DNA from 4 places in the Brevibacillus sp. AF8 genome. Region 2 is predicted to be linked to each of the others. Evidence: riboswitches for the same ligand, from Rfam matches in the RefSeq annotation. Region 2 holds a riboswitch; each other region holds the start of a gene.
The links. A riboswitch is a leader RNA that binds a small molecule or an ion and turns the genes downstream of it on or off. The one in region 2 is predicted to bind cyclic di-GMP.
Positions count from the first base shown of each region.

Region 1: it holds a riboswitch for cyclic di-GMP, as region 2 does, so the genes downstream of both, ggt (gamma-glutamyltransferase) here and KB186_RS24540 (DUF5317 domain-containing protein) in region 2, are expected to answer to the same signal.
Region 3: it holds a riboswitch for cyclic di-GMP, as region 2 does, so the genes downstream of both, KB186_RS10565 (GNAT family N-acetyltransferase) here and KB186_RS24540 (DUF5317 domain-containing protein) in region 2, are expected to answer to the same signal.
Region 4: it holds a riboswitch for cyclic di-GMP, as region 2 does, so the genes downstream of both, yfmT (benzaldehyde dehydrogenase) here and KB186_RS24540 (DUF5317 domain-containing protein) in region 2, are expected to answer to the same signal.

Region 1 covers NZ_JAGQDN010000010.1:48,029-56,222, reverse strand. The annotation lists gene KB186_RS14820 (glutamine--tRNA ligase/YqeY domain fusion protein) at 91-1,758, opposite strand; gene KB186_RS14815 (SET domain-containing protein) at 1,838-2,455, opposite strand; cyclic di-GMP riboswitch class I at 2,709-2,797, shown strand; gene ggt (gamma-glutamyltransferase) at 2,980-4,698, shown strand; gene KB186_RS14805 (methyl-accepting chemotaxis protein) at 4,779-6,767, shown strand; gene KB186_RS14800 (glycerophosphodiester phosphodiesterase) at 6,831-7,550, opposite strand; gene KB186_RS14795 (ABC transporter substrate-binding protein) at 7,581-8,194, opposite strand, start outside.
Region 2 covers NZ_JAGQDN010000025.1:29,499-37,692, forward strand. The annotation lists gene argH (argininosuccinate lyase) at 1-316, opposite strand, end outside; gene KB186_RS24525 (argininosuccinate synthase) at 313-1,572, opposite strand; gene KB186_RS24530 (histidine phosphatase family protein) at 1,849-2,388, shown strand; gene KB186_RS24535 (HD-GYP domain-containing protein) at 2,417-3,754, opposite strand; gene KB186_RS24540 (DUF5317 domain-containing protein) at 3,738-4,289, opposite strand; cyclic di-GMP riboswitch class II at 4,545-4,625, opposite strand; gene argF (ornithine carbamoyltransferase) at 4,721-5,692, opposite strand; gene carB (carbamoyl-phosphate synthase (glutamine-hydrolyzing) large subunit) at 5,637-8,194, opposite strand, start outside.
Region 3 covers NZ_JAGQDN010000006.1:15,921-24,114, reverse strand. The annotation lists gene KB186_RS10605 (amino acid ABC transporter ATP-binding protein) at 1-554, opposite strand, end outside; gene KB186_RS10600 (amino acid ABC transporter permease) at 569-1,228, opposite strand; gene KB186_RS10595 (amino acid ABC transporter substrate-binding protein) at 1,302-2,078, opposite strand; gene KB186_RS10590 (DNA alkylation repair protein) at 2,239-2,946, opposite strand; gene KB186_RS10585 (hypothetical protein) at 3,069-3,254, opposite strand; gene KB186_RS10580 (DNA alkylation repair protein) at 3,360-4,199, shown strand; gene KB186_RS10575 (Crp/Fnr family transcriptional regulator) at 4,199-4,876, shown strand; gene KB186_RS10570 (peroxiredoxin-like family protein) at 4,961-5,623, shown strand; cyclic di-GMP riboswitch class I at 5,805-5,888, shown strand; gene KB186_RS10565 (GNAT family N-acetyltransferase) at 6,078-6,632, shown strand; gene KB186_RS10560 (methyl-accepting chemotaxis protein) at 6,625-8,115, shown strand.
Region 4 covers NZ_JAGQDN010000023.1:25,186-33,379, reverse strand. The annotation lists gene KB186_RS23670 (RsmF rRNA methyltransferase first C-terminal domain-containing protein) at 1-1,322, opposite strand, end outside; gene KB186_RS23665 (hypothetical protein) at 1,408-2,163, shown strand; gene KB186_RS23660 (methyl-accepting chemotaxis protein) at 2,188-3,123, shown strand; cyclic di-GMP riboswitch class I at 3,299-3,384, shown strand; gene yfmT (benzaldehyde dehydrogenase) at 3,470-4,927, shown strand; gene KB186_RS23650 (methyl-accepting chemotaxis protein) at 4,958-5,839, shown strand; gene KB186_RS23645 (M14 family metallopeptidase) at 5,902-7,575, opposite strand; gene KB186_RS23640 (hypothetical protein) at 7,709-8,194, shown strand, end outside.

The DNA.
Region 1 (8,194 bases), on a different contig from region 2:
ATACACGCCGATTTATAATCACGAAAGAAAAAAGCGTTGCTGCACACGGGATCTCCATGCACAGCAGCGCTTGATTTATATGAGTATTTCCTATGCTTTTGGCAGTTCAAAGGAACTCTTCAACGATACAATCCGGTTGAATACGAGCTTATCATCAGTCGTATGCTTCGGATCGACATTGAAATAGCCATGACGGAAAAATTGATACTTGTCTTGTGGCTTGGTTTCTTTCATATTTGGCTCCACATAGCCTTGCAGCACTTCCAATGAATTCGGGTTAACGTTGTCGAGGAATGTACCCTCTGCATCTTCATCATCCATAATCAATGGCTCGTACAAACGGAATTCAGCAGGAACCGCATTGGTCGCATCCACCCAGTGGATCGTCCCTTTTACCTTGCGACCAGTAAAACCACTGCCGCTCTTCGTCTCAGGGTCATAGGTGCAATGGATCTCGATCACGTTGCCGTCTGCATCCTTCACGACGTCATTGCATTTAATAAAGTACGCGTGCTTCAGACGCACTTCATTTCCCGGGAACAGGCGGAAATACTTGCTCGGCGGGTTTTCCATGAAATCGTCCTGCTCAATGTAGATTTCGCGGGAGAACGGAATTTGACGATTGCCCATCTCTGGGTTCTCTGGATTGATCTCCGCTTCGAGCATCTCGACTTGTCCTTCCGGATAGTTCGTGATGACGACCTTCAATGGATTCAATACAGCCATCGTACGTGGTGCCTTCAGTTTCAAATCCTCGCGGATGAAGTACTCCAGCATTTTCTCGTCAACGGTGCTGTTCGCGCGCGCTACCCCTACTTCACGGGCGAATGTACGAATTGCTTCCGGTGTATAGCCGCGACGACGGAAGCCTGCGATGGTTGGCATGCGCGGGTCATCCCAGCCGTCTACTACATTCTCATCGACAAGCTGTTTCAGCTTGCGTTTACTCATAACGGTGTTCGTCAGGTTCAAGCGAGCAAATTCGTACTGGTGAGGCACATTCTCCATTTCGCACTCGCGGACTACCCAATCGTACAACGGGCGATGATCTTCGAATTCCAGTGAGCACAGAGAATGTGTCACGCCCTCAATGGCATCCTCCAACGGATGAGCGAAGTCGTACATCGGGTAGATGCACCATTTGTCGCCTGTGTTGTGATGCGTTGCATGGGAGATCCGATACAGAACCGGATCACGCATGTTGAAGTTTTGAGAAGCCATGTCGATTTTCGCACGCAGCACCTTTTCTCCGTCCTTGAATTCCCCTTGGCGCATACGTGCAAACAGATCCAGGTTTTCCTCCACTGACCGGCTGCGGAACGGACTATCTGTGCCTGGCTCTGTCCATGTTCCGCGCATTTTCCGCATATCTTCTGGAGAAAGATCGTCTACGTAAGCCAGACCTTTTTTAATCAACAGCACCGCACGGTTGTACATCTCTTCAAAGTAATCAGATGCAAAAAACAACCCGTCCCATTCGAAGCCAAGCCATTGAACGTCCCTTTTGATGGCCTCTACGTATTCGATGTCTTCCTTCACCGGGTTCGTATCGTCAAAACGCAGGTTGGCCTTGCCGGAGAATTCTCGAGCCAACTCAAAGTTGAGGCAGATCGCTTTTGCATGTCCAATATGGAGATACCCGTTCGGTTCTGGGGGAAAGCGGGTAATGATTTCCTTTACTTTGCCCTCTTGCAAGTCATCAATCATGATATTGCGGATAAAATTGGATGCCGCTACCTTGTTTTCCAATGAAATCAACCTTTCACTTCACCTTTACATTCCATAATACTGATTCTCTACCCAGAGTTCAACAAAATCGGGTCGTTGACCGACCCGCTCACGTCTCCCATTGCTGCCTCGTTTGCCATTGTGACCTGCAATACAGGTGAACGACAGAATCAATGGCTAAGCGCTGCTCTGTGATTCCACGAATCGTTTCGAGATGCTTCGGGGAAATCAGATGTTGCAAAGGCTGTTCAACATGATTGAAACGTTGGAATGCTTCCGCTGCAATCCGATCCCACTGCGGGTAATACCGAAGCAAATCATCAGGCATTACGCGGGAGCGTTCCGTGTCAGACTCGGGCAAACAATCAAAAGGTTCATCCAAATTTAACGTTCCGTAATCATCGGTCAGCTCTTCGCCCGGTAAAATATCCCGTGCTGCCAATTCTATATCATACATGGTCGGCACACAATTCGCATGAAAGCTGTGGTTCACGTACCTTGCCTTATCCCAGCAAAGAATGTACTTTCCGAACTGGTTCTTAAACGAATATTTTTGTACGTCCTGTTTTCGTAATGAGTCAAGTCTTTCCACAAATGCAGGGTCCAATACCTGATCCAAATCATCCTGTGCCCATACAATCGTTCCTTTTGGGATAAACCTTGTCGCAAACACACCGTACCCGATCTCATCGTTGATATAGCGCAATTCTGTATCGGGATGCATCATGGTCTTTGTTTCACTCCTTGGCGAATGTGCCTTTTTATCATCATAAGCAGTTCTGCCCCAGGAGGTGTGTGAATGTATGCGAAAAACAACCTTTCCTATAGCATTCCTGACTATTTTTCTGGATTAAAATATTTTTTCTTATTTACCACAAATGGTAAATAGTCTATATTATTGGCAAACGGACTTTTAGGAACATTTTCCCACAACGATCGAATCACTATTTGTGTCATGTCATTTTATGTTTCACCCATTGATATCGAAACGGCATACCCGGGGAAATCCGGCGACGCAAAGCTACAGGGGCTACCTCCGCAACAGCGGACACGCTTGCCAGCTACCGAAGTATTGATGTAGGACGAGACCAATGATCCTATATCATTGGTCTTTTTTTGCGCGTACAATGTCTATTTTTGTCTATTTTTGTATGTTTGTGTATTTTTAACTTTTAAAGGAGGTGAGGCAACAGCGGATAGCCGGTTTAATGAAATCGTTAATCTATTCATCATGAAGGAGGTTTCATAGGAATGTCATTCTTGAAGAAACTCTCGACCGTCGCGCTGACTGCTGTCATCGGGCTATCAACATTCTCTGGGGCACAAGCTGCTAACCGTCCAACATCGATGTCACCGAACGCAATGGTGACGACTCCTCACTATCTGGCTACGGCTGCGGCCCTGAAGACATTGGAAGACGGTGGAAATGCAGTAGATGCCGCTATTACAGCCGCTTCCACCTTAGCTGTTGTCTACCCTCATTACACAACCATTGGCGGAGATAACTTCTGGCTCATCTACAATGCCAAAACAAAAGAGCTGAAGGCACTGAACGGCAGTGGTCGTGCAGGCGAAAAGGCAACCATCGACTATTACAAAGGCAAAGGCTACGAAAAAATCCCGTCCCGCGGTTATGAATCGGCAAACACTGTCCCTGGAGTTGTCTCCGGCTGGTGGGAGGCGTACAACTACGCCCATAAAAAAATGGGCAACAGCAAGCTTCAATGGAACAGACTGCTGGAGCCTGCCATTGGATACGCTGAGAACGGATATCCAGTCTCCCCCAACCAAGTGTATTGGACAAAATACGCGACAGATCCAACTGACAATGACTTGAAGAATCTTCAACGTTTTGATGGATTCCGTAAAACATTCCTGAAGCCCAACGGCGATCCTTATGCAGCAGGCGAAATTCTCAAACAAAAGGACCTTGCCAATACTTTGCGAATCATTGCAAAAAAAGGCGCTGACGGTTTTTATAAAGGAGAAGTTGCTAAAAAAATCGTAGCAGACATGCAAGCCAACGGCGGATTGCTCACGTTGAAAGATTTTGAAAAGCATACCTCCACTTGGGCAGATCCTATTACGGTAGACTACCGCGGATACAAAGCATACAACGTTCCGCCTAACTCCCAAGGCATGGCATCACTCTCCATTCTTAATGTTTTGAATAACTTTGACCTCAAGAGCATGGGTGAAGGAACACCCGATTACTATCACACGATTGTGGAAGCTACCAAACAGGCTTTTGCTGACCGCGACAAATGGCTGACTGACCCAGCCTTTGCGGATATCCCTGTAGATGAGCTGTTGTCCAAGCAGCACGGGAAAGATTTAGCTGCGCGTATTGATATGAAGCAAGCAGCCAAATCCGTAGAACCGCTTGATCCAAAAGGCGATACAACCTGGTTCGGGATCGTCGACAAAGATGGAAATGCCGTGTCCATCATTCAGAGTCACTATTTTGACTGGGGTTCCGGCATCGTAGCGAAAGATACGGGTGTCCTTTTGCAAAACCGCGGAAGTTATTTCTCTTTGGATTCCAAACACATCAATCACTTGGAACCAGGCAAACGCACCTTCCACACAATTAACCCAGCGATGCTCTTCAAAGGGGACAAGCCTTATCTCCTTTACGGAACACAAGGGGGAGAAGGACAGCCGCAAACGCAAGCCGCTCTCGTCACACGTATTGTCGACTTTGGTTTCAGCGTGCAAGACGCAATTGAAGCGCCAAGATGGCTGCATGGACGCAACTGGGGATCTGCTTCCAACAATCTCAAGGTGGAAAGCCGCATCCCTCAAGAAGTCCTGGACGAGCTCATTAAACGTGGGCATCCAGTCGAAAAGCTGGAAGCAGCTTATACCGACGCGATGGGACAGTCCGGCGCAATCCTGATTGACCCGCAAACCAATGTAAAATTTGGCGGTGCTGACCCTCGCGGTGAAGGCGCTGCAATGGGCTATTAATATTTTGTCAGACTGCTGAGTAAATCTCAGCAGTCTACCTGTTTCTATTTTGCATTCACGGATTAGGAGTGGAAAAACCTATGTTTTTGTTCAACAAGCTCAGGAACAAAATGATCCTTTGGTTTCTCATCGTGGCTGTCATTCCACTTACTGCCGTTTCTTTGTTTATCACGAACAGCTTTTCATCCATTTTGATTGATAAACAAAAATCATCCTATGTTGACCTTACTTCCAGTACAGCCATAGCTATGGATCAATATCTGGACCGGCGTATGACAGAAATTCAAATTTTAGCCCGCACCTCGGATATTCAATCCGATGATTCCGCGGCAAAAAACGAATTCATCCGCAAGTTTACCGAGGAAATGAAACTGTATGACGGGAATACGTTTATCGCAAGCGATGGAAAAGTAACGGCTGATACGTTCCCCAAAAGCGTTGGAATCAATCTTGGCGAGCGTCAATTCTTCAAAGACGGTATGCAGGACAAGCCCAGCTTCTCCGATGTTCTTGTTGCAAAGACAACCGGCAATCGCTCTATCATCGTCGCTTCCCCTGTAAAAACGAAAAACAATGAGAAGCTCGGTGTCTTGACCGGGCTCGTCAATGTAGATGACTTCACAGCTACCTTTCTCAAAGATTTGAAAGTAGGCAACGATGGTTATCCGATTCTCGTTGATAACAAGGATCAAATTCAGTACCATCCTACCCAGGATCTGATCGGAAAACCCCTTGAGGAATCCGCTCTGCCGCAACCATTAATGGAAATCCTTAAATCAGGAAAAACGGAAAAGGGCTCATACAGCTACTCGGACAACGGCAAGGAATACGTTGTCACCTACTCCCCCATTCCCAAGACCAACTTTGGATTGTATCTGCATATCCCTGTCGAGTCCATAACGTCTGCGGTTTCATCCGTTACTACCATGGTTAGGATCATTGTCATCGTTGTTGTCGCTGTCGTGACCGCAATCGCATACGCTGTTTCCCGACAAATCTCACGCCCTATTGCGGCAGTTGCCTCCGTGGCTAACCGCATTTCCGAGGGTGAATTGACTGTACAACCCCTGCAAATTCGAACCAAGGATGAGGTTGGACAGCTATCCCAATCAGTAAACACAATGGTGCTCAACCTGCGAACGATTATTCAACAAGTAAATGATACAGCTTCAGATCTGGCTTCTTCCGCAGAAGAATTGTCGGTCAACGCCGACCATACGAGCAAGGCTACCGAGCAAATCGCCATAACGATTCAGGAAGTAGCTTACGGTGCGGAAAAACAAGTGAAGAGTGTAGAGGAAAGTGTCACCGCAATTCAAGGCGTATCGACAGGGGCTCAGCAAGTTGCCACGAATGCACAGCAAGCTGCCGAATCAGCTTTGGGGGCTTCCCAAATTGCAGTGGAAGGCAATCAGGCCCTTCAGGTCGTTATCAGCCAAATGCAATCGATTGAGAACACGGTCGGCAACATTGCCGATATCGTCAAACGATTAGGAAACAGCTCACAGGAAATCGGACAAATCGTACAAGTCATCACCGCCATAGCTGAACAAACAAATCTGTTAGCGCTAAACGCAGCGATTGAAGCGGCGAGAGCTGGTGAACAGGGACGGGGATTCGCCGTTGTGGCAGACGAAGTGCGCAAATTGGCTGAGCAGTCCGCACAATCCGCGCAACAGATCAAACTGTTGATTACGACGATTCAGCTCGAATCAAACCAGGCTGTCCTTTCGATGGAACAGGGCACCAAAGAGGTCGCTACCGGACTTACGGTCGTTAACAATGCAGGCAAGTCCTTCGAACAGATCCAGGATGCTGTCACGCAGGTGGCAAGCCAAATTCAAGAAGTAAAAGCTTATTCCGAGCAAATGTCTTTTGGCACCAAACAGGTGGTAGAATTGGTCACTGTCATTGAAGAAGTAGCGGAGAATTCTGCTGACGGAACACAAAGCGTGTCGGCCGCCACAGAAGAACAGCTGGCAGCTATGGAAGAAGTCAGTTCATCAGCTACTTCTTTGGCAAGAATAGCCGAAGAACTGCAATCTCATGTAAGCAAATTCAAGATATAGTCCAAACAAGAAAAAAAGGAAAGCCGCCTTGTATGTCGCTCGGCGGCTTTTTCCTGCTTGTGCTTATACAAACTCCCACATCCGGTCAGGATGGTTCGTGCAAATTTGAACCTGAGGATGCCACGAAATAACTTCGCGGATATGCTTCGGATCATCCAGCGTCCACGCGATGACTTTGAAACCTTTTTCAATAGCAGCTACTGCTAGCTCTCTATTCAGGAACGGATAACCCATGGAGAGGATCGTAGCACCTGCCGCCTCCATCTGTTCCAGCATGAGTACAGGGCGACCATATACAATCAGGCCTGTCTGCACTTCTTGATCGAGCATGCGAACGTGACGAATCAAATCGTGGTCAAATGAAGTCAGGCACACCTCTTGCTTCATTCCATGCTTTTCTACAAGCGCGAGTACCTTTTCCGCGATACCCGGGTACATGTCACTTGTTGCTTTCAACTCGATATTTAACATGCAGCGACCTTTTACGGCGATCAGCACTTCCTCTAGTGTAGGGATTCGCTCTCCCGCAAACTTGTCGCCAAACCAGCTCCCTGCATCCAGCTCACGCAGTTCTGCCAAAGAATGGTCCATGACCAGACCGCGGCCATTGGTCGTGCGTTCCAGCGTAAAGTCATGAATCAGCACCGGAACACCGTCACGCGTCAGTTGAACATCAATTTCCATTGCTTTGATAGCTGGCTCTGCCAAAGCCAGTCGAATCGCTGTCATTGTATTCTCCGGGGCTTTGCCTGACCACCCGCGATGTGCCATACAAATGTTCATTTCGCCAGCTCCTCTATCATTTCGTTTCTGTTATTTTTTCAAAAGCTTGCTGCCTTTTTCCGTCGCCGCCTGCATCGCTTCATCTACAGTCGCTTGGCCAAGCATCGCACGCTGCAGTTCTTTTTGAATCACATCCTGCAATTCCTTGTAGCCTGGAGCCATCGGACGAGGATAGCCGTATTGCAACTGATCTACCGCGACCTTGAAGTTTGGCTCTTTTTCATAGAATGCCTTCATTTCAGCCGAATCGATAGCTTCTGTCGTAACAGGCATATAACCGGAAGCGATGGACCACGGAACTGTCTGCTCAGTATCGGTCATCCACTTCATGAACTCCCACGCTGCTTTTTTCTCTGCATCGGTCGACTTCGCCAGCATCACGAGATTCGCACCACCCGTTGGCGTACCAAACGTTTTATTGGCTGGCAAGAAAGCTGCACCCATGTCAAATTTGGCATTTTTCTTCAATTCCGTCAAGGAACCTGTCGAGGTAAAAATCATGCCCACTTTTTGATTCAGGAAGTCTTGCTCCGCTACATCCCACGCATTGTAGTTCTCTCCTGGAGGGTTTTTCATGATGCCTTCCTTCACCATTTTGGACCAGAGCTCAAGTGGTGCTTTTCCTGCTTCGTTGTTGATCGTCA
Region 2 (8,194 bases):
GGCCGGTGTGGAGTTTGCCCCCCACCGGACCGATCTCTTCAATCAGCATCTTTTCAATATTCATATGCACATCTTCGTGCGCAACGAGAAACTCAGCTTGCCCGCGCTCAATTTTCTCTTTTACTTTTTTCAAGCCAGCGATGATCTGTCTTACTTCCTCCATCGGCAGGATGCCGCACTTGCCCAACATGGCAACATGAGCCAGGCTTCCGACGATGTCCTGTCGCCACATTTTCTGGTCGAAAGAAATAGAAGCAGTATACTCTTCTACGAGTTGATTCGTCGGCTTCGTGAAGCGTCCTCCCCAGAGTTTCATTGCTTGATCGCATCCTTTTCATCCAAAATCTTAATGGCTGTGTTTTTATTTTCGTGCAGTACACCCTCGTTCACCTGTGCATATACCTTTGTAGGAAGACCCCACAGCTTGATGAAACCGAGTGCTGCTTTGTGGTCGAATTGGTCACCTGCATTGTAAGTCGCCAGCTCATGGCTGTAGAGAGACGATGCAGAGGTACGGCCTACAACAATCGCATGTCCTTTGTGCAGCTTCACGCGTACGACACCCGTTACGTGTTTTTGCGTTTCTTCAATAAATGCCTGGACAGCATTACGAATTGGCGAATACCAGAGACCCTCGTAAATCACTTGCGCCAGTTTTTGCTCGACAATCGGTTTGAATTGAGCGACCTCACGAGGTTGGGTCAAGAATTCCAGCTCACGGTGCGCCAAAATCAAAGTAGTCGCCGCCGGTGTCTCGTAAACTTCACGAGATTTGATGCCCACCAAACGGTTTTCCACATGGTCGATACGGCCTACACCATGATTTCCAGCAATTTTGTTCAGCTTGAGAATCAACTCAGCCAGTGGGAGCTCTTCGCCGTTCAATGCAGTTGGCTTCCCTTGTACGAAAGTGATTTCAATTTCTTCTGCTTCGTCTGGTGCATCCGTGATCGACTTCGTCAGATCGTATGCACCTTCTGGAGGAGCAGCCCAAGGATCTTCCAGAACACCGCACTCGCAGCTCCTGCCCCACAGATTTTGGTCAATGCTGTATGGATTGTCCAGATCGATTGGGATCGGGATATTGTTCTTTTTCGCATATTCGATCTCTTCGTCACGCGTCCAGCCCCATTCACGAACCGGCGCAACGATTTTGATATCCGGGTTCAGCGCTGTGAAGGAAACATCAAAGCGCACCTGGTCGTTTCCTTTTCCTGTGCAACCGTGCGCGACAGCTACCGCGCCTTCTTTTTCCGCGATTTCAACCAGCACGCGCGAAATCAGGTAACGCGACAGTGCAGACACCAATGGATATTTGCCTTCGTACATCGCGTTTGCCTTCAGGGCTGGCAATACGAATTCCTCTGCGAATGCATCTTTGGCATCCACTACGATTGATTTCAATGCCCCTACCTGCAATGCTTTTTTCTGTACGAAATCGAGGTCTTTCCCTTCCCCTACATCCAATGCAACTGCAATGACATCGTAGTTATACGTATCTTGCAACCATTTAATTGCTACCGATGTATCTAAACCGCCTGAATAGGCCAACACAATTTTTTCTTTTGCCATCATTCTCTCTCCCCGTTTCAAAGTTTCTCTTATGCGAGTAATTATACAAACGAACTAATAAAAATACAACTATTTTTCTTGTATATTTCTTGTGAATTCGCAGACAAAAACGGAGATGCAGAGAAATTATGCACTTCTCGTATAAAGCTTATCTTGTTTTTATGCATGCTCATCATCTGTTTATGCATAAACGTTTGCGTGATAAAAGGGAAACTTATCCAGGGTAGCGAATGAGTGAAAGGAGGAATTCCATAGGAGAAGGCTCTTGGAGGGATTATGAAAACAATTTATTTGGTCCGTCATTGTCAGGCTGCTGGCCAAGAACCCGATGCCCAGCTCACGGAAAAGGGAGAAGTACAAGCTCGGGAGCTTGCCACCTTCTTCGCAGGTTCCCCCGTTGATCGAATCATTTCGAGTCCGTATCATCGGGCGGTTGCCACCATCCAACCACTTGCACAGGAACGCGGAATCGTGATTGAAGAAGATACCCGTTTGGTCGAGCGCGTTCTTAGCGGAGTACCACGTGAGGATTGGTTCGAGCGACTGCGCGATACGTTCGATGATCTGACTCTTGAATTCGAAGGTGGCGAATCCAGTCTTACTGCTATAAATCGGGCAAATTCGTTGCTCACTGAGATTTTGGCAGACGAGCATAAAGATATTGTGCTTGTCAGCCACGGATGCCTGCTGGCCTTGCTCATGAAATCAATAGATGACCGCTTTGGCTTTCACGATTGGGAGAAATTAAGCAATCCAGATGTCTTCAAACTTACCTGCCATTTAGAATCCAGAGAGATCGTCCGCATATGGTCGTAAACGAATAAAAACAGTTACAAGGGGCAGCTCATCTGATTGCCTCCTGTAACTGTTTTTGTGGGATGGACTCTATTCCGATAATGCTCTGTAATTCTTCGCACGGCAGTCGCTGAACGATTCTGATAAAATGCTCCGCCAATATCGGATCAAATTGGGTACCAGAACCCCGTCTGATTTCTTGAAGCGCTTCCTCCACGGGCAATCCTTTTCGATAAGGCCTGTCCGCAACCATCGCATCGAAAGCATCAGAAATGGCTAAAATTCTCGCCATCAGCGGAATCTCATCCCCGGCTAAACCATCCGGATATCCCCTGCCATCTATACGCTCATGATGGGAGCGAATCGCAGGAAGCAATTCATTGAACATCCCTGCTTGCAAAATGATCTCGTAGCCAATGACCGTGTGCTGCTTGATCTTGTCATACTCTTCGGGAGTGAGCTTTCCTTTTTTATTAAGAATTTCGTCTTCGATACCGATTTTTCCAATGTCGTGCAGGATTCCCCCGATATAAACATCCTCCACTTTTCGTTCGGCCAAACCAATATCTCTCGCAATTTCTCTTCCCCAGTAAGCTACACGCTGAGAATGTCCACTTGTGTATCGATCTCGTGCGTCAATGGAAGCAGCCATCGTCGTTAAGAAGTTGTGATTGAATGATTTGACCTCTTCTACTTTTTGCTGAAGCCTTTGAAGATTGTCATAGTAATGATGAAATACGTAGCTGATCGTAATAAACGCAATCATCATAGGAATTAGTGTTAACGGACCATATAACTCTACTAATCGTGAACCTACCCCGGCAAGAATCAAAAGCAACAAGTAAGTCGAGGTAAAGCCTTTTGCCATCATCTTTACGGTTCGCGCCCAGGTCATTTGATGAAAATAGGAGATACCCAATCCACATAAAGTCAGGTTCACAAACCAATACACAACAGCCAAAAACAAATCGCTAATAATGGGAGAAACAGTTCCAAAGCCCTCGATCCAATCCTTCAAAAACGCTACTGTCCATATAGTCATTAACAATTGCCCAATGTTAATAATTGCTTTTAGCGGATTGAACCTTACCAGGAAAGCAATGATTAAAGATTCAATAACAGCAGCCCATACTCCGACCCAAACTCCGTACAACAAGATACCCGAAAAGATGACAGCATTGTTCACTGTTAAAATCGTATTAGATATACGCACGGGAGCAAAACAGGAAAAAATGGTCAGGAGGGTGTAGGTAGATATTACCCCCCAATGCTCACGAGCAGCCCATTCCGATGAAGATGTGTAAAAAATATAGATTGCTGCAATGACAAAGCCAACCTTGACAACAATCCCTTTTATCCAAACCGCAAAATCAGTTTTTTGTCGCATAACTTTTACCTTCGCGAAGTTGTAGTAATGAAATCGGTTTATTCATCAATCGCTGAACAAGTAAAAAGGCACCTAACATAATAAAAATATCGCCGATGCTAATAATCCGAGGAATGAAAGATGGCATGTAAATGACATCCGTCAAAAACGGAAAATTTGAACTTTCCGTCAATACACTATGCTTGAAATTCGTTCCGTTTATAACTGGCTCTAAATCATAAGGGAGCTTTGCTGCTTGAACTAAATCGATTGGCATTTTTCCATTGTTAGACCAAATTGCAATCGCATTCAGAAACCAGCCGATTAAAAAAATCCGCATATCTTCAAATTCTCGATTAAAAACGAGGAAGGCCAAAATAAACACATACGCGATCGATATGAAAATGCCACCGATCGTAGGGAAGAAGGCTGCACAAGCCTGCAGCAATATGGTAACGATAAGAAGTTTCTTTTGGTTGAACTTAGGTAATTCTTTGATTCTTCCCCCTCGCAGCAATGCTACGAGAAAAGATAGGGCAATTACATCCAATAGCATGTTGTTTCCTCCAAGCTTGAAGAAAAAACACCACTCAGCCAAGCGGTGTTTGTTTCTCCAATACGCTTATTTATCCAATATGGAAGTTTGCAGAAGTAGCTGCTACGATTGCTACCACCATCATAATTGCCGCGAACCATTTTTTCATTTTCTTTTCCCCCCTTTAGGCATAGTGGAGAAAGCTGGCTTCGCTACTGTCCGTGATGCAGAGGCCAAGCGACCAAGTACAGCCCCTGCTCCCCTTTCCTTTTCCATTACGAAAAAGGTTGGATTCGCTACTGGCTCCATACGGACCAAGCGACCAGATACAGTCCGTACTTCTTCGCTTCTTTCCTACCTTTATTTTACACATAAGTGACAAAATTCGGCAATCATAGATTCATAGTCTATTGGATTTAATTCCGGCTAGTTCTATTTAACTAGAACTATGTTCACACCAGCGCCGCCAAAATCGCCTTTTGTGCGTGCAATCTATTTTCAGCCTGATCAAAAATGACAGAGCGCGATCCTTCGATAACCCCGGTCGTCACTTCCTCCCCACGATGTGCAGGCAAGCAGTGCAAGAAGAGATAATCACGATCTGCCGCTGCTACCAATTTTTCATTCACTTGATAGTCGGCAAATGCTTTCAATCGTACCTCATTTTCTTCTTCAAAACCCATACTAGTCCAAACGTCCGTGTATACAGCATCTGCCCCCATGACAGCCTCTATCGGATCGGTGGTCACCATCATTTTTCCACCGCTTTGTTTCGCGTACCCCGTAGCTTTTGCGACAATGGTTGCATCCATTTCGTAGCCTACCGGAGTTGCTACCCGCACATCCAGACCTAGCAGAGCTGCGCCCAGCACCAGTGAATTCGCCACGTTGTTTCCGTCTCCTACATAAGCGAGCTTGACTCCTTTCAGCTTGCCTTTATGCTCCCAGATCGTCAGCAGATCAGCCAAAGCCTGACAAGGATGGTACAGATCGGTCAAGCCATTGATAATAGGAATCGACGCGTGCTCGGCAAGCTCTTCTACATAGGAGTGGGAAAAGGTGCGAATCATGATGGCATCCACGTACCGAGAGAGAACTTTTGCTGTGTCGCTGATCGGCTCCCCACGTCCGAGCTGGAGCTCTTTTCCGCTCATGAACATTCCCAAGCCGCCCAACTGATGCATCCCTACTTCAAAGGAGACGCGGGTGCGGGTTGAAGCCTTGTCAAAGATCATCCCCAACGTCTTGCCTTGCAAAGGCTGGAATGGCTGTCCCAGCTTTTGCAATTGCTTGACGTGAGCAGACAGATGGAGCAGCTCCATCAATTCTTCTCCATTGAATTCATCGACGCGCAAGAAATCTTTTCCTTTATGCTTTTGTAACGGCAAGTTTTGAAAGTGTTCCAATATCTTCACTGGCTGCATGCGAGCCACCTCTTTTCTTCATAATAGACTTCACGTATAACTCGAACGTATCGACAGCGGAGAACAATGGCACACCTTGTTGTACCATCCGGCTTCGCAGAGCAAATCCGGTCCGGCCATGACGATTGCCTTTCGTCGCAGTAACGAGTGCAAAGGCCGCTTGTTCCTCTTGCAACAGATCGATCCACGCTGCTTCATCTGCAACGATATGCTTCACGACAATTCCTTCGTTTTTCAGCCACTCGGCCGTTCCCGGAGTCGCCGCCAGATTGGCACCGTCAGCTTGTATTTGTCCGATTGACTCTCTCACGCCGCCCTGCTTATCTCCATCTGCCAAAGAAATCATGACCAACTGACCTTTTTGCCAGTCGCCGTACAAATTGTCTTTGAAAGCAAAGGCTTTGCCTGCAGCCTCTTCAAAAGAATGACCCAAGCCGAGAACTTCGCCCGTCGATTTCATCTCTGGACCTAGTACCGGGTCTACGCCGTTCAACTTGATCGTGGAGAAAACTGGCGCCTTGACGACGGCAAACGGAATCTCTGGCAAAAGCCCTGTACCGTAGCCCATCTCCGACAGCTTCTCACCCAATTGTGCACGAACCGCCAATTGAACCATCGGGATACCAGTCACTTTGCTCGTAATCGGTACTGTCCGTGAAGCACGAGGATTTACCTCCAGTACATAAACCGTTTCGCCATCAATGACGAACTGAATATTGATTAACCCGACCGCTTCCATTTCCTTCGCGATTGCTTCTGTATAGCTCGCGATTTTGTGCTTGATGTCATCCGTCAGCTGAGGAGCCGGGAACAAGGCTACACTGTCGCCTGAGTGGATGCCCGCTCTCTCCACATGCTGGAAGATCCCTGGGATGATGACAGAATGTCCGTCGCATACCGCATCTACTTCTGCTTCCTTGCCTGGAACGTATTTATCCACGAGGAGTGGGAAAAACATGCTCATGTCCGGATGGCTCAACCAGTCGTGAATGGTAGCCTGCAGCTCGTCGATATTGTGGACAACGACCATACCTTGCCCGCCGATGACATACGAAGGTCGCATCAAAACAGGGAAGCCGATTTCCTCCGCGATCGCGGTTGCATCCTCCAAGGACGATACTCCTTTTCCGGGAATATGCGGAATGTCCAGCTTGCGCAGCATGGCGTAGAACAGCTCGCGGTCCTCCGCGCGTTCAATGGCTGTAAGCGATGTCCCCATTACTTTCAGCCCCGCATGCTCCAGCTTGGCTGCCAAATTGATCGCGGTTTGACCACCGAACTGAACCATGACGCCCTCCACCTGTTCGCGCTCTGCGATATGGAGCACGTCTTCTACGTGAAGCGGTTCAAAATACAGATGGTCGGCTGTTTCATAGTCAGTGCTGACCGTCTCTGGGTTGTTGTTCACAACGACTGCCGCAATACCCCTTGCCTGAAGCGCTTTGGCTGCATGCACGGAGCAATAGTCAAACTCGATTCCTTGACCAATTCGAATGGGACCTGAGCCAAGGACCAGTACTTTGCGGCCAGACAGTGACTCAACCTCATCTACTCCTTGCCAATCCGAATAGTAGTAAGGGGTTTGGGCATCAAATTCTGCCGCACAAGTATCCACAATTTTATAAGTAGGCGTAATGCCAGATTCTTGACGAAGTGATTTGATTTCGGCAGGTGTAGCGCCAACCAGTGAAGCAATGGTTTCATCGGCAAACCCGCGACGCTTTGCTTCCAACAACAGCTCTGGGGTCAATGTTTTGCTATCGTGGCAAGACAGCTCTACTTCCAAGTCCACGATTTTACGCAAGCTCCGCAAGAAAAACGGATCGACACCAGTCAGATTATGCAGCTCACTTTCTGTAAAGCCTTTACGGATCGCCTCAGCAAAAACAAACAGTCTGATATCAGTCGCTTCTTGCAAGGAATGGGCAAGCTCCTCGCGCGTCCAGGATGCCAGCTCTGGTCGAGTCAAATGTGTGCAGCCCTGTTCCAGGGAGCGGACTGCCTTCAAAAGCCCTGCTTCCAGATTGCGAGCGATCGACATGACCTCGCCAGTCGCTTTCATTTGCGTCCCCAGCTTGCGGTCTGCCAGCGGGAATTTGTCAAACGGGAAGCGTGGGATTTTGACCACGATGTAGTCCAACGCTGGTTCAAAGCTAGCGTACGTATAGCCCGTGATTGGATTTAACACCTCATCCAGCCCGTAGCCCAATGCGAGTTTGGCGGCGATCCGCGCGATTGGATAGCCTGTCGCTTTGGAAGCCAACGCACTTGAACGGCTTACACGAGGATTTACCTCGATCAGCACATACCGATCGGAATTCGGATCGAGCGCAAATTGTATATTGCAACCGCCCACTACCCCAAGCGAACGAATCACTTTCGTTGATACGCTGCGCAGCATTTGGTACTGACGATCTGTCAGCGTCTGAGAAGGTGCAACGACAATACTGTCTCCCGTATGAATACCTACCGGGTCCAAATTTTCCATATTGCACACGATTA
Region 3 (8,194 bases), on a different contig from region 2:
ACTTGCAGGACCTCGCCCGTCAGTTCAGGATCGAGAGCAGACGTAGGCTCGTCAAACAACAAAATTTGCGGGTTCATCATCAGTGCTCTGGCGATCGCCACACGCTGCTTCTGTCCGCCTGAGAGCTTCGCCGGATACGCGTCAGCCTTATCAGACAGGCCGACCTTTTCCAAGAGCTCTGCACTCTTTCTTTGGATGTCCTGTGCCGCCTCACCTTTGACTACGCGTGGGGCGATCTCCAGATTTTCCTTCACCGTTAGATGAGGGAACAGATTAAAATGCTGAAAGACCATGCCCATTCTCGCTGTGATCTGCTTGATTTCCTGGTTGCCAGCATAAACGCCATCCTTCACCAAATAATCATCCTGCACACGAATGCTGCCACCATTCACCTGCTCCAGATTGACCAAGCTGCGCAGCATCGTGCTTTTGCCGGAGCCAGAAGGCCCGATTACTGCCACGACTTCGTTCTTTTTCACCGAAAACGAGACATCTCGCAAAACTTCTTGATTGCCAAACGATTTCTTTAGATTCGATACTTGAATGATATCCATAATGCGCCAGCCCTTTATTCGAATTTAAACCTTTTTTCCAGCCACTTAAAGAACAATGTCAACAATAGCGTCATTAACAAATAAATGATTCCGGCAATAAAAAACGGAACGATGGTAAAGTCGCGATTCACGGCCGTCTGTGCAAAGTGAAGCAATTCTGGGACAGCAACCGCATAGAGCAGCGCTGTGTCTTTTACAAGGGTGATTGATTCATTTGCGACGGCAGGCAAAGCCACGCGAAACATTTGCGGCAAAATAATCTTGCTTGTTGTCTGCCATTTGCTAAAGCCGAGGACCTGCGCCGCCTCGTACTGTCCTTTGTCGATCGACAGCAGTCCCCCACGGAAAATCTCGGCGAAATACGCTGCGTAGTTCAGCACGAAGCCGACACATGCAGCGACGAACCGATCCATCACCAAATACTCTCCCACTACGGGCAAGAGAGGCAGCCCGAAGCAAATAAACAACAACTGCAATAGAAGGGGCGTCCCACGCATCACATACACATACGTATGCGCGCACCAGGACAGCGCCTTATTACTGCTCTTTGCCAGTAAGGTGATCAAAAAACCTAATGGAATGGAAAGCAGAATGGCGATGATAAACAACAGCACCGTCATCTGTGCCCCTTCTAGCATGGGCTTCGTAATGGAGAGAATGTAGTCTACGCTCATCTTGGTATGCTCCTAATCCTGAAAATAAAAGCGTGGCTTCGCCAATCAAGCGGCGAAGCCATCGCTGTTCTTCTTATTTCAATACACGATTTTCGCCAAACCATTTTTCCGATATTTTTGCAGCTGTACCATCCTGATTCAACGCATCCAGTGCTTTTTGCAGCTCATTCAGCAATGCCTCGTTGCCTTTTTTGACGCCTATTCCATATTCCTCAGGGGACAGCGATTCTTCCAACTCTTTAAATGTTCCCGGCTCTTTTGTCATATAGTAATCGGCCACAACCTGGTCGATGACGACTGCTTCTACACGACCAATTTTCAAATCACTCAGTGCCAGCACGTTATCAGGGAACTCGGTAATCGATGTGACCTGATTTTTGATATCACTCGCATTAATCGCGTCAGCTGCGGAAGACAGCTTTTGCAAACCAATTGCTTTACCGGCCAAGTCTGACAGCTTGGTCAAGTTGCTATTTGCCATGGTGACCACTACTTGTGCGTTTTTCAGATAAGGCTTGGTAAAGAGAACCTTCCCTTTTCGCTCATCTGTAATCGTATATCCATTCCAGATTAAATCAATACGACCGCTGTTTAGTTCAGACTCTTTTGCACTCCAATCGATTGGTTGAAACTCGACTTGTTTTCCCATTTTTTCGCCGGCTGCACGCGCATAATCAATATCAAAACCAACTAGTTCATTTTTCTCATCCCGGAATCCCATTGGTGCGAACTTATCATCAATTCCGATAATCAGCTTGTTCGCGTCAGCGCCAGTGTTTGCGCTGGAACAGCCCACTACCAATGAAACCATCGCACTCAACAACAATGACATCCATGCTATTTTCTTCATCGTGATGATCCCCCTCGTTTCCCTACTCTATGTTTTACTCTGATAAAGTGGTAATACGTTAACAAGGTATCATGATAGCACATTAGCAAAGAATAGTCGATACTTTAGTAAACAAAAGCACCCTAGAAATATACGCCAAATGATTGAGAAAAATGCCCGACTAGCAAATGCACGTCTTTTTCTTTTTTCCGACACTCCCTCGTTCCTCTATCTTTTTGATATACTCCGTAGCCAATGGAACCTTGCACGCTGTCTGTCCGACGTCCACATGTACTTTGCCAATCGCTGCTGCCACTTCCAGCGCTTCCTGAAGAAGTTCCCGTACATATGCGCCTACTGAAATAACGAATTGATTCATGGTGTACCGTACGCGGTTCTGTTCCTGATGAATTGTCTCCTTCACTCTCATGAGGAGCCGTTTGATTTCTTCCTTATCTAGTTGTTCATCAGGAGTAATCGACAAGTAGTTCGAATACGTGTTCCACCCACATGTGGCTACCATTTCTTCTTTTGACTCGATCCATTCTCGAGCCAACTCCATGGCAAAATGGCTCTCAGCGGCTACACTCGCAACCGTATATTCGGCGGGCGCGTACCAAGACGCTTCCTGAACCCAAGCCTGCAGCCGCTCTTTTGTCATGCTCTTTGGGTCAACTGTCAATCCGGCCAAGTACATGGCGTCGTAGTTTCCCGTATCGTACAGCGCCTGGACGAGCTGCTGATCATGCTTTACCTCCTTGACCAGCTTTTTCATATCGCCGACTCGCACGCCAAATAAAGGCTCTTTTGCCCCATGCCGCAAAAGCGTTTTTTTCGTCTGTTCTGTCCCCATCGCTTCGAGCTTCTGCATGACTTCTTCCAGCGTCATCTTGCCGCCCTCCCTTTTCTTCTATTAATAGGATAACCAGCAGCCCTACCCCCAACACGAAAAAGCCCTCCTCATTCAAAGGAGAGCTTTTTCGTGTCGGAGCTTGACGCTCTTTTCTTATCCTACGCCTGATTGCGAACTTTGATATACGAAACATTTCTTACGTTGATGACAACATCATCATACTGGAGCCATCCGTTGTTTTGATTAGCGACCATTTGAATGATCTCTTCCGGTTCCGTCGATTCGATGCTAATCGTTTCACCGCCTCCGGAAAAGTAAAATTGAATCACCTTTACTTCCTTCATAAAATCCCCTCCTATTCCTTCTAGTTATCGGATGGTTGGAAAATTTTTGTTATGGGCGATTTTTATGTATACTTTTACCATTACTGCGAAAAGGAGTTTGTTGAAATGCCAGATTCGGTACACACGAGAAAAGGAGCAAGTAAAGCCTCACTCATCCCTGACAATATATTAGCACTCCTTCATGCTGGAGAATTAGAAAGCGTCAATTTGACTGAATGGCAGGCTGTTGATCATATGCATTTGTTACGAATCGTTCTGCCTCATGTTACGTTAGGTGCGTATGTCCCTCAACTTGTTGGTCAATTAGAAGAGACCGGATCAACGAGCGGAATGAAAGCTATCCGTCTGATTGGACAAGAACTGCTTGCGATCTTACACAAATCGGGTGAACCCACAGCTACGTCTTCTGTTTTCCTATCGTTGGCCAACCACAAGTCAGACAGTGTACGTTGCTGGAGTGCCTATATTATCGGCCTGGACAACACCTTATCTTTAGAAGAAAAACTAGCCCAAATAAGAAAATTCGCGGCTGATCATCATTTTGGGGTGAGAGAGATCGCATGGATGGCGATTCGAGATTCTCTCTTGCATGATCTGAACCATTCCATTCAACTCCTGAGTGAATGGGTACTTGATACCGACCAAAATATTCGCCGTTTTGCGGTAGAAGCCACACGCCCGCGTGGTGTCTGGTGTAAGCATATTGACGCATTGAAAAATGAGCCCGCTCGCTGCCTGCCTTTGCTCACACCAGTGAAGTCAGATCCAGCCAAATATGTTCAAGATTCTGTAGGGAATTGGTTGAACGATGCGAGTAAATCACAACCAGACTGGGTGACACAACTTTGTGACGAGTGGCTAAAAACCTCTGATACAAAGGAAACAAAAAGAATTATCACCAAAGCGAAAAGAACGATCCTGAAAAGTCGCACTGAACAGAAATGATGAACCGAATCACACATTTATCCCAATTTTATTTGTTGAATTCATTATCCGAGGATAGTTTGCGCTTAATTGATCAATTAACCTCTCTAACCCCTTTCCCCAAAAATACGTGCATTCAAACACCAGAAACTTTTTCAGAAGGCTTCTACTTCATCAAACAGGGAAAGGTACGCTTATATAAAGTAAATCGGGATGGTCGGCAGTTCACATTCGATATCCTCGGGGAAGGCAATGTGTTTGGAGAAGTGGATCTCCTCTCATTAGGTACAAGGGAGATGTATATAGAAGCCATCGAAGACTGCCTCATTTGTAAAATGAGCAAAGCAAAATTTGAAAGCTACATCATCGAACATCCGCAACTGATGATGAAGATCATGAAGGTCATTAGCGATAGAATGGTTTCGATCAGCCAAGCAGCCGAAAATCTTGCCCTTCTCCCTTTACAAGATCGCATTATTTCCACGTTGGTAAAGCTTGCCGATCAATTTGGCAATCCTAACAGTTCGGCGTTTCAACAAATTGACTTACCTCTTTCCCATCAAGAAATCGCCAATTTTGTTGGGGCATCCAGGGAAGCTGTGACGGTAGCATTACGTGCTTTAGCAAGAGAAGAACTGATTCAAACAGGCTTTAAATCTATTTCTATTCAGCGGGACAGGATTTTGAAGAAAATGTAATCCAGTTTACATCTTTCGCTCAAAAAGAAAGATATCGTAAAGCCATGGCTTCTACTATTCTTTCGAAAAAGAGGGGAACGACATATGGATAAACCACATTTTCAGAGCCTGCGCGAAGAGCTAGATTTTACAACCATTCAAATAGCAGACTTCCTCACCCGTGAAGTAACAGATGCATTTACAAGATCAATCGAGGAGCTGCGGACCTCTGAACTGGCAAAGGGCTTGCCGATTGGTTCGATTGCGCCTGATTTCACGTTGAACGATCACACTGGCAAGAGCATTACCTTGTCGGAAGAAATCATAAAAGGTCCTGTCGTCCTCACATTTTTCCGTGGATCATGGTGCCCCTACTGCAATTTGGAGATGCAAGCGTACCAAAAACAGCTCGATACGATAACCTCTCTGGGTGCTCAATTGTTTGCCATTAGTCCACAATCTCCTGCACACTCTCTTACTATGCAAGAGAACAATCGTCTGAGCTTCCCCGTGTTATGCGATACCAATAATCAGGTAGCAGAAAAATATAGACTCATATTCAGACTGCCTGAGTATTTCCATGATACCTACCGATCATTGGATATCGATCTCAATCATTTTAATAGCGACGATTCCTGGACACTCCCCATACCGGCTACTTATATCCTCGATGAACAGGGCGTAATCCGGTCAGTATTCTTAGATCCTGACTACAAAAAGCGAATGGAGCCTACTGAAGTTATAGACATTCTGCGCACCCTAACTTAACCCCTACTCCCTATTTAATGAAGAACCAGTTGATACGGCAACTGGTTTTTTCGTACGTTCATATATTATGAACAATCAGTTACTTCTTCCTACCAAAACTTGACAAAGCTAATACAAATGGCTTATATTTTGCATGATTATGTCTAGCAAAATTCGACACAGTTTTACAATTTTTGCTAAAAAATGAAAAAGGCAAAGTCATCGAAAGGTGGCGACGCAAAACCACGGGTCTACAGTCTTTGACCATGATAGCCGGGTTGCCATCATCTTGAGACTATTTTTCGATGTTGGTAGCTTCGGTTGTTCCATTTCGATGGAACGGCCTTTTTTTGTGTTTCGTTTTTTGAAAGGAGGATGAAAGCACTTTCATTTTTGTAACAGATGGAAAAACATAACTTTTGAGACGTCAAACATACACAACACGGTAATCAGAAAATGATGGAGTGGAGAAGTTATGTACAAACAAGTAGAAACCGTACAAGAGTTAGCCAAATTTCATGAAATCAAAGAAACAGTATGGACAAGCATGGGCTTCGAGATGGAGTACGCGAAAGAAGGCTCGGCTCAGTTCCTCTTAATCGCCGAAGATGGTGAAGCAGGTGGAACATTTGAAATGACGCCCTTTTCCAAATCAAGTGCTTATATGAAATCACTTTTTCAGGATGTTGTTACAGAAGATATGAAAGTAATGGAGGTAGACAGTCTCGCTGTTCTGCCGAAATACCGCGGACAACTGGGGCAAAAAGGAATTTGCCTGATGATAGATTACGCTGAAAAGCATGGTTATACCCACGCAATCGGGGTAGCAGATCCGACCTTTTTTAAATTTATTAACACGAAGTATCAAGTAAAAGCAACTCAGACCAAAGATATCGTCTTTTACAAAGGGGCCGATGCGATTCCGACCCTTTTCCATCTAAAAGATGTCTATGACAATAAGCACGATCCGAAATATTCCTGGTACAATACGTCGTCATCCAACCAAGTAAAAGTCGAGGTAGGTGGGTAACATGGATAACATGGATAAAATTGATTTATTGAGAAGAAGAAACAATTGGGTCGTAATCGTATTCGCAAGTATTATTACGGTTGTTCAGGTCTTAAACCTCTTTCTAGGCGTTTCGTACACATTCGTTTTCACAATTCTGGGTATTTTGTATGGCGTACTGGCACCTTTTGCTTACATCTCTAATCGCCCGAGCTTCCGTGAAAAAGCAGCGCCCTTCATGAAGTTCTTTAACTTCGCCGTAATCGGGATCTTCATGTTCATCGTAGTCGGACTGGACCCGCATATGATCAATATCATGACCATTATGTTCTTCGTAGCAGTTATGGGGATTTATCAAGACCGACTCATCAATATTTTGACGATTGTATCGACATTGGGCATTGTCTCTTACTACTTCCTGACACAAAGAGAAACGATTTTCCATTCGACAAGCAATCTCGATCTGATGTACTTCCTGCTCACCTTCTGCTTTGTCTCTGTCACGAGCATGATGCATGCTGTATTCAATAACAAACTCCAAGAGGAAAGTGAGCAACAGAAGCAAGAAGCGATTGCCTCGAAGGAATCGTTGCAACGTGTTCTGGATAAGATCAATGAATCACTCACCTCTATGCAAGACTATCAAGAGAATTTGAACAAGGTAACGGACGGTGTCAATGTTCGCGCTGTCGAAACCGTCGCTTCCCTGCAAGACATCATGGAGTCCTTTACTGTCCAGACCAGCAATACAGACGAGCTGCGTCGGGAAATGAGCTCGACGAATTTGCAAGTTGAGGACATGACCCGCTCTGTTACAGAGATGCATGAGTACGTAGAATCGACCAAGGAAGCCACTAGCGAGAGTGGAAAACGCATTGGCAACATCGGTAATGACTTTGAACGATTCATCAAGGACATCCAAGGTACGAACCAGCTAATCCAAGAGCTCAATAAAGAAACCGAATCGATTGGAAAAATCATCCAAACCATTTCCGAGATTTCTGCACAAACCAATCTGTTGGCACTCAATGCCACGATTGAAGCGTCTCGCGCAGGCGAACACGGCCGAGGATTTGCTGTCGTCGCAGATGAAGTACGCAAGCTGGCAGAGTCCTCCAAGCTATCGTCCGAGTCGATCTCGAGCCTGCTCATGACCATCCGCGAAAAAATGAAACTCGTATCGGATATGATTTCCGAGTCGCAGACTTCTTTTGAGAAAAATAGCGAGGGCATTCTCGAAGTACAAGAAATGTTCACCAATGTAGACAACTACATGCAAAACTTCGCAGATAAAACGAAAAACCTGCAAGAGTTCATCGTCCATGTTCACAGCATGATTCAGGAAGTCGGCGCAAAAGTAGAAGTCAACGCAGATATTACCGACAAGAACAAAGAGAGCCTGGAAGAAGTGCTTGTGCTCGTTTCTGAGCAAAAAGACGAAGTCGTTAAGGTTTCTGGCGGCTTTGAGAAAATTGAACAGCAGATGCGTGGTCTCCATATGTAATCTTCCTGCAACCGCCTTTCACTGGCGGTTGTTTTCTTTTCTCATTTTGTAACCGAACAGGCATATAATAGAAATATTC
Region 4 (8,194 bases), on a different contig from region 2:
AGCGTCCAGCCGCTTTCCCCATCACGTGTGAGCGCTTCTCCTTTTAGGTACCGCAACAGTTCAGGATCGTCCGCGCCATACGAAGCGACACGGGCTGCCTCCGAAGGAGAGAGGGCGAGCGCCAAGGCGTGTGCAGGTTCAAATCTGTTCTTTTTTACGGTTCCCAGGTGCAGACCGACGCGCATGACCTTGAGCTTGTCCCAGTCGAGCTCGGGAGCAGGTGAGTAGTAGAGCTGCTCGCCAAATAAAAGAAAAGCAGCTTCATCTTCGAATGATTTGGAGAGCGCCGGGAGCGCTTCGACTGCGAACGTACGCCAGGCTGCCAGTGCTTCTTTTCGACCCGTCGGAGTTGATCTTGCCGCACGCTTTTCTTTACGCTTCCCGGAAGGTTCTTGAACCTCAGCGCTCTCGCTCTTTTGCAGCTTGGCGAGGTAATGACCTTCTCCCTGTAGACGATGCGGCCACAATCTGGCTGTCTGGGTGAGCTGCTCGTTTTGTGGCGACGCCCACTCGGGTTGGCCAGCAGAAAAGCAATCTGCATGTGGCAGCGAGATGATCTCAAATTCCGGGTGACGGTCCAGGAAGTTAACCAGGGACTGCTCATTTTCCAACGGAGCAAATGTGCAGGTGGAGTAGACCAACGTCCCGCCTGACTTCAGCATTGCAGCGGCCGCCTCGAGAATATCACCTTGCATGACATGGCATTCCATTACTTTTGCAGGACTCCAGTCTTCGATTGCTTCGGGTAGCTTGCGGAACATTCCTTCGCCAGAGCATGGAGCATCTACCAAAATTCGGTCAAAAAACTGGGGGAATCGCTCTTGCAAACGTTCAGGCGTTTCGTTGGTCACGACGGCATTGGTAACGCCGCAGCGCTCCAGATTTTCTGACAAGGCTTTTGCTCGAACAGGATGGATCTCGTTTGCCACAAGCATTCCTTGTCCACGCAAAAACGCTGCAAGCTGCGTCGATTTCCCTCCTGGCGCTGCACATAGGTCAAGGATGCGCTCACCAGGTTGGGCACCGAGTGTTTCGGCAGCGGACATCGCGCTTGGCTCCTGTAAATAGTACATGCCGGCGGAGTGAAAAGGATGCTTGCCGGGACGAGCTGGCTCTTTGTAGTGAAATCCGTTTTCGCACCAAGGGACTGCTTCCAGAGCAAACGGCGAGATTTTCAAAAAAACGTCACGCCCTACCTTCAACGGATTGACCCGTAAGCCGTGTGTTACAGGCTGATCATAGGAGGAAACGAATGCCTCGAAATCGTGCCCGAGCAAGGTTTGCATGCGCTCGGTAAATGGTGTCGGTAAATTTTTTGTCATAACAGCCTCCGATGTCAGATTTTGGCCCCATGTGAAAGGAAAAGATAGAATCATGGCGAATCATAGAGAATGAGGTGAGAGCATTATGGAAGGATCCCGTGTAAAACGCTACCGCTCCCGGCGGAGGAATGACTCGGAAGTAAGCCGGTTTTGGATCATGGGGTTGCTGTTCTCACTGCTGGTGCTCGCTTTTGAATTCTTTATCGAAATACCCGCCGACGCAGATTGGCTGATCGATATGGAGATGGCTTTGTTTTCTGCCAGCTTTACATTGCTTGCCTTTTATCTGCTCGGACTTACCTTTGCCTTTTCACGCCACCAAAAGGCAGGGAAGATCAATCACCAAATCATCATCTATGTATGGTTGGGTGCGATCTTGTTTCACTTGTTCCTGCTCATCAGCAATTTGTCCAATCAGCATGTGTACAAGGCAGGGATCATTCTATTTTTAGGACCATTGTTTTTAACTGTCTACCATTTTATCACGTACTTGGCAGCTTTGCGCGAGGAGCGTGAGGAGCAGGAGGCAGCTACGACAGCTACGCTTGAGCGTACGGCCTACCAGATGATTCTGGAGGGTGGGCGTGTATACAGCGAGCTAAGTCGCCTGAAAACGGAATATCCAGAAGTGGAGCAAATGCTTCGTGCCAACGATTTTCACGATAAACTGGAGCGCTATGCTTTGGAAATGCAGCAGTATTTGCAGGCGAAGCATTTTGAGCGTAAAGACGTGGAGCTCTTGGAGGGTCACTATTATTTCTTGGAAAACTTGCTGAGCTTGGCGAAACAACATCCGGGAATAATCGAGTCCCGCGTATATAGCCGCCGAGGTGACAATTGATGGGTACAGAGGAGAGGGAAGCGGATGTTTTGGAAAAAAGACAAAGGCCTGGCAGAAAAAGAGACAGCAGCGACGACAGCCACAACCACAATGACAGGACAGCAAGACGCTTGGAAACATGAGCTTCGCGATCTTTACGAACAGATGGGTGCGATCCTCAGTTCAAACCAGGCGATAAACGCCGAATCCGATCAAATGGTGCGACTGGTGACAAGGATGAAGCGTGTCGTAGATAATATCCAGGCCATTAACGAGCGGGATGATGAATCTGCGAGCCAGTTGTCGGTTCGAGGAGAGCGCCTGACAGACATCTGTAAACAATCGGTAGCGTGTGCAGATGAAGGCAAGAAGGCGATGACGGACGTTGTGCAGGTCATGAGCCTGCTCGACAAAGAATCGGTCCATACGTCCAAGTCCATGAGCCGCTTGGAAGAGAGCTCTTCGGAAATTACGAGCATCGTCAAGGTGATCAGCGACATTGCGAATCAGACCAACCTTCTCGCCCTGAATGCAGCGATAGAAGCGGCACGTGCAGGTGAACAAGGCCGAGGCTTCGCCGTCGTAGCGGATGAGGTACGGAAGCTGGCCGAGATGACAGCGAACTCGACCAAGACGATTGCAGAATTGATTGGCAAGATTCAGGAAGAAACAAAAGAAGCATTGTCTAACAGTGAAAAAAGCAGCAGTGCAATCAAAAATGGACTTTCTATCAGCAAGGATGCTGCACAGAAGACAGATCAGATCGTGAACGCTTTCCAGGTACTGAACGTCGAAGTGTCGGGTGTGATGGAAATCATCGCGCATCAAAAGCGATTTGCTGATGATGTGTCCCAGCAGGTAAGTGATGCAAAGGGTTTGCTGGACGAGCTGAATGAAGGCTTGACCAAGCACATAAGGGACGCCAACGCGACGGAGCAAATGCTCGCGACGAGCGTAAAGAATGTCAAATCGTTATTGTGAGCATAAGGAAGAAGAACCAGGAGTCCGTATCCAAGCGATGCGGGCTTTTTGATATTTGTTACTTCCTTTCACGAAATATTTACATGTTTTCGTTTGACTATTAGGAATAGAGTACTATAATCAAAGTATCATTCTCCATATCTTTCCTTTTTTCGACAACATCATATCGGCATTCGCTATGAATGGGCAAACCCATTGAAAAGTGGGGACGCAAAGCCACGGGCCTAATGTACACGTTACGATGGCAGCCGGGTTGCCAACGAGCAGTGTATTTTACTGTTTTAGTTTTAGGGCTCCTTTCATGCGAAAGGGGCCAATTACCTTTACAAAAGGGAGAGGTTGTAGCATGTCAATCCTGCAAACATTGGACAAGCAGTACATCAATGGGGAGTGGCGCGACGGGCTGGGCGCGAAGACATTGCAAGATATCAACCCTTACAATGGGGAAGTCATCGCAGAATTCAAAATGGCAAATCTGGAGGATATCGACGCGGCTTACAAGGCGGCAGCCCACGCGAAAAAAGAGTGGGACGAAGTGAATGCTTATACCAAATCCCGAATGTTGGAGCGTGCTGTTCACTATATCGAAGAGCATGAAGAAGAAATCATTCATATCATCATTCGTGAATTGGGCGGAACCCGATTGAAGGCGTTTTTTGAGATCGGGCTTGTGAAGGATATTATTCGCGAGGCGGCTACCTTCCCAGTGCGGATGGAAGGAAAAATTCTGCCTTCTCCCGTAGACGGAAAAGAAAACCGCTTGTATCGGATTCCCGCAGGAGTTGTCGGCGTCATCAGTCCGTTCAACTTCCCCTTCTATCTGTCGATGAAGTCTGTGGCTCCAGCTCTTGGCGCGGGCAACGGTGTCGTCCTCAAACCGCATGAGCACACGCCAATCACGGGTGGGACTCTCATCGCGAAAATTTTTGAAGAAGTAGGTCTGCCCAAAGGCTTGGTTAACGTCGTAGTGACGGATATCGCTGAAATTGGCGATGGTTTTGTCTCCCACCCGATTCCGCGCATCCTTTCGTTTACAGGGTCTAGCCAAGTTGGGAGCCATATCGCGCAGGTGGCAGCGAAGCATTTCAAAAAGGCGATTTTGGAGCTGGGCGGCAATAGTGCGCTGATCGTTTTGGAGGATGCGGATCTCCAGTATGCCGTCAATGCAGCAGTATTCAGCCGTTTTACCCACCAAGGTCAGATTTGCATGTCAGCTAACCGGGTTCTGGTTCACCAAGATGTATACGATAAATTCCTCGATTTGTACGTGGAAAAAGTATCTGGACTCAAGGTAGGCGACCCGAATGATCCTGACACGGTAATCGGTCCACTCATCAATCAACGGCAAGTCGCCAATCTGATGGCAACGATCGATGAGGCGATACGCGAAGGAGCCGTTCCTGCACTGAAAGGGGAAGTAAAAGGAAACGTGGTCGAGCCGATTGTTTTGACAGGAGTGACCACAGACATGTCGATTGCATCCAAAGAGCTGTTTGGTCCGGCTGTTTGCATCATGTCGTTTGCTTCCGAGGAAGAAGCGATTCGCATGGCGAACGAGACACCATTTGGGTTGTCCGGGGCAATTCACACCGGCGATCTGGAGAGAGGTGCCGAGATGGCCAAGCGCATTGAGACCGGCATGATTCACATCAACGATGGAACGATCAATGACGAGCCAATCGTGGCGTTCGGCGGTGAAAAGCACTCCGGGTTGGGACGATTGAATGGTCAATGGAGCTTAGAAGAGTTTACTACGCTGAAATGGATTTCGGTTCAGCACAAGAAGCGTCAATTTCCGTACTAATGCCAGCAAAATATAGAGGTGAAGAGGGTCATGAACGGATACGAAGAATGGAACGAAACAGAAGCTTCCGAAAAGGGGAAAAACGCAGAACTGCTTGAGGCTTTCATCAAGGTTGCCCCCTATTTAAATGATTTGCTCTCCGATGACATTACCATTGGGGTCTACGACACGGAAAAGCTATTGTGCAATGTACCTGCCCAAACATTTGCACTGCAAGTCAAGCCTGGTGATCCACTCCAGGAAGGAGATGTGATCACCAACGCGATTCGAAAAAACACCAAGCAGGCGATGATGGTCCCCAAGGAATTGTTTGGTTTCCCTCTCGTCGCACGGGCGATTCCCCTGCATGATCACACGGGAAAAGTCATTGGCGGTGTCGGCATTGGTTCGAGTATGGAGCGAGCCAATGAGCTGTATGAAATCGCTGCAAATCTCTCGAGTGTCGTCGAGCAGGTGAGTGCCACCACACACGAGATGGCCGTGCAGATCGGGAATTTGAACGAGCAAATGAAGGCGATCTCAGAGCAAGCCAATGATGTCAGCCAAAGTACGACCGAGATCGAGCAAATTACACTCGCTGTGAAAAAAATCGCTGATCAAAGTAACATTTTGGGACTAAATGCGAGCATTGAGGCTGCGCGAGTAGGAGATGCAGGGCGTGGGTTCGCTGTCGTTGCGAATGAGGTTCGCAATATGGCGACTGATTCCAGGGCGAATGCAGACAAAATCAAGCAAACCACGGATTCCATCCGGGATTTGATAACCCTTCTGCAAAACTCGATTGAACTGATCAATCAAACCATGGAGAGTCAGGCAGCCGCTACAGAGGAAATTTCCGCGACGATGGTCGAAGTGAGCGGCAATACGCAAAAGCTGGCAGGGCTTGCCCAAGAAGTGTTTGAAATAAAGTAAGCCCATACATGTAACAAAATTCCCCTCTCAGGAGTCTAACTTTAGAGAGGGGAATTTTTCCTTTAATTCTTTTGTGTGGTGGGTAGCGGTTGCTCCAGCATATAGCGATACACCGGGACTTCATCGCCCTTTTCAACGGGCAAGAAGTTAAACGTGACGTAGCTGTCCACTGATTCCGGTTCCAGGGCTAACGCAATGAAGTTCGCGTTTGGCTGGGCCATGCTGAACACGTAACTACCCGCAGGAAAGGTTTTCGTTGTTTCTGTTACATTTGCAGTCACTTGGTTGGTGAAATGCCCATTCTCGTAAATCGTATTCACCTTGTTTTCCAAAATGGTGTAGCTTTCTACCGCTATGGTCGTTTCTTTTGATAGCTTGCTTACCGAAACACCGAGCAATTCCAGCTTGGTCGCGACGTCATGGTAGCCAGGAGGCATGAGGTAGGCAGTGGGGCGCTCGCGTTCGAGTATGGGATAGGCATCCGTGGAGCTTACCCAGTCGATGGGGGTAGAGACTTTTTTTGCGGTGGCTAGATCGACCACTTCGAGAGACTGATCTGGTACGCGCTTATTCTCACTCAGGATGACGAGTTTGTCGTTGTCGTTTGCCTTTTTGCCTTTTTCCGTGATTTCTTCGCGTGCTTGCATCACGGCGGACTTGATTGCTTTGGCGTTGACCGCTGTTGATTGAATGACAGCAGCGTGAGTCATGGCCTGGCTGAATACACGGCGCTCAAAATCGGCGCGTCCAATGCCAATGCCGCGTGTCTCCACCAAAAACGTCAATGTGTTTTTCAATCCAAGAGCATTGCGTCCGATTCTTGTCTCTGTGCTGCCTTCTGTTGCGGTCACTTTTCCGTCCTTGCCTTTTGCCAGCGTATAGTAAGCGTGATGAGAAAGCTGCTCCTTGTCGAGTGCTTTTTGAACGTCAGCCAAGAGCAGGTTGTCTGACATTTTTCGCAGGTTTGCGGGGATATTCAAGTTTTTCGCAGAGGAGATCAGAACATCGTAGGAAGAGATCGCGCCTTTTTCTCCAACATCGCGAAGCTGGTTGGAAGAGACGCCGTATTCGTGGGCGTCAAGCACCACATCAGGTTGATAGGCATTAATGGCTTGGTGAACCGCTTGCACTTCTGGATATTCTACCTTCATGTAGTCGCGGTTGGCATCCAGCTCTGTCGCGATGTAGCGTTTGAACTGGTAGGAGCCATCTGGATTGATGCGGGGAACAATCGCAATGTTTACTTTATCCAAGAGATCGGCGCCAAGTTTTCCTTCTGCCAGCCATTTGGCGATCAAAAGAGCAGATTCACCGGATGCGGGTTCATTTCCATGGATTTGTGCCTGTAGCCAGATGAGTGGCTTCTCTTTGTTTTGTTTGAGCTTGCCGTGGTCTTTGCTGAATAACAGCAGGGGGATATCGCGACCTTCCAGGGATGTACCGATGGATAGCAGCTGGATTTCCTTGTTGCCTGCAGCCAATTTGCTTATGTAAGCCATCATTTCTTCCTGGGACGTAAAAGCTTCTTTTCCTTCTTGGAAGCCGGGTGTCCCAAACTGGATAGTTGGCTTGGGAAACAAGCTCTCAATCTGTGCAGGCTGTACATAGGTTGGCCCTATTCCGTAATAAGGAATGTGGGTTTGTGGTTCAGCTTGGTTGGCATGGATGATTGAGGGGCTGGTGAACAGAGATATTACGAGTGCTGTAGAAACAACGTAGCGTACTTTCTTGTCCATAAATTCCCTCCTGAGAAATAGAAGTAGACACCTATGGTTAATTTATCAGATTATTATAAAAATAATAATCACTACGAAATATTCATTTTAAAGTAGGACTTTCGGTTCTCCTTTAATAGAATAGGGGGATGACATGGTCAGAAAAATCAGCAGAATGCTCCTTTTGATGACGGCCATCGCCGTAAGTAGTTTCTTTCCGAGCGATATTTCTGCAAACGAATGGAAAAAACCAACAGAAACAGAGACTGTTGACCACCTGAATGGCGCGATTCACCAAAAACAAGAATTTCGATTCTCCGATGGTGTCACGTATTGGGCCCATAAAATGACAGGTCAGCGCAATATGATGCCCTACATTTTCACCATTCCGATTCAGGGCAACAGTCAGAACATGATGTTCCGCTATCGGGCCTATGATGAATCGAAGAAACCGTATTGGAAGGTTGTCACGCTTGATCAAGTCCAGACCCTTCCGCTCTCCTCAGGTTTTGTAGAGACGGAGGGCAGGTATATTTGGTTAGGTAAGCCCATTACCTACGTGGATAAAGGCAGAGCCACGATTGAAGAAAAGCCGGCATTGGCGTTGCCAGTCGAAGTCAAACAGACGGCTAATGGTGTC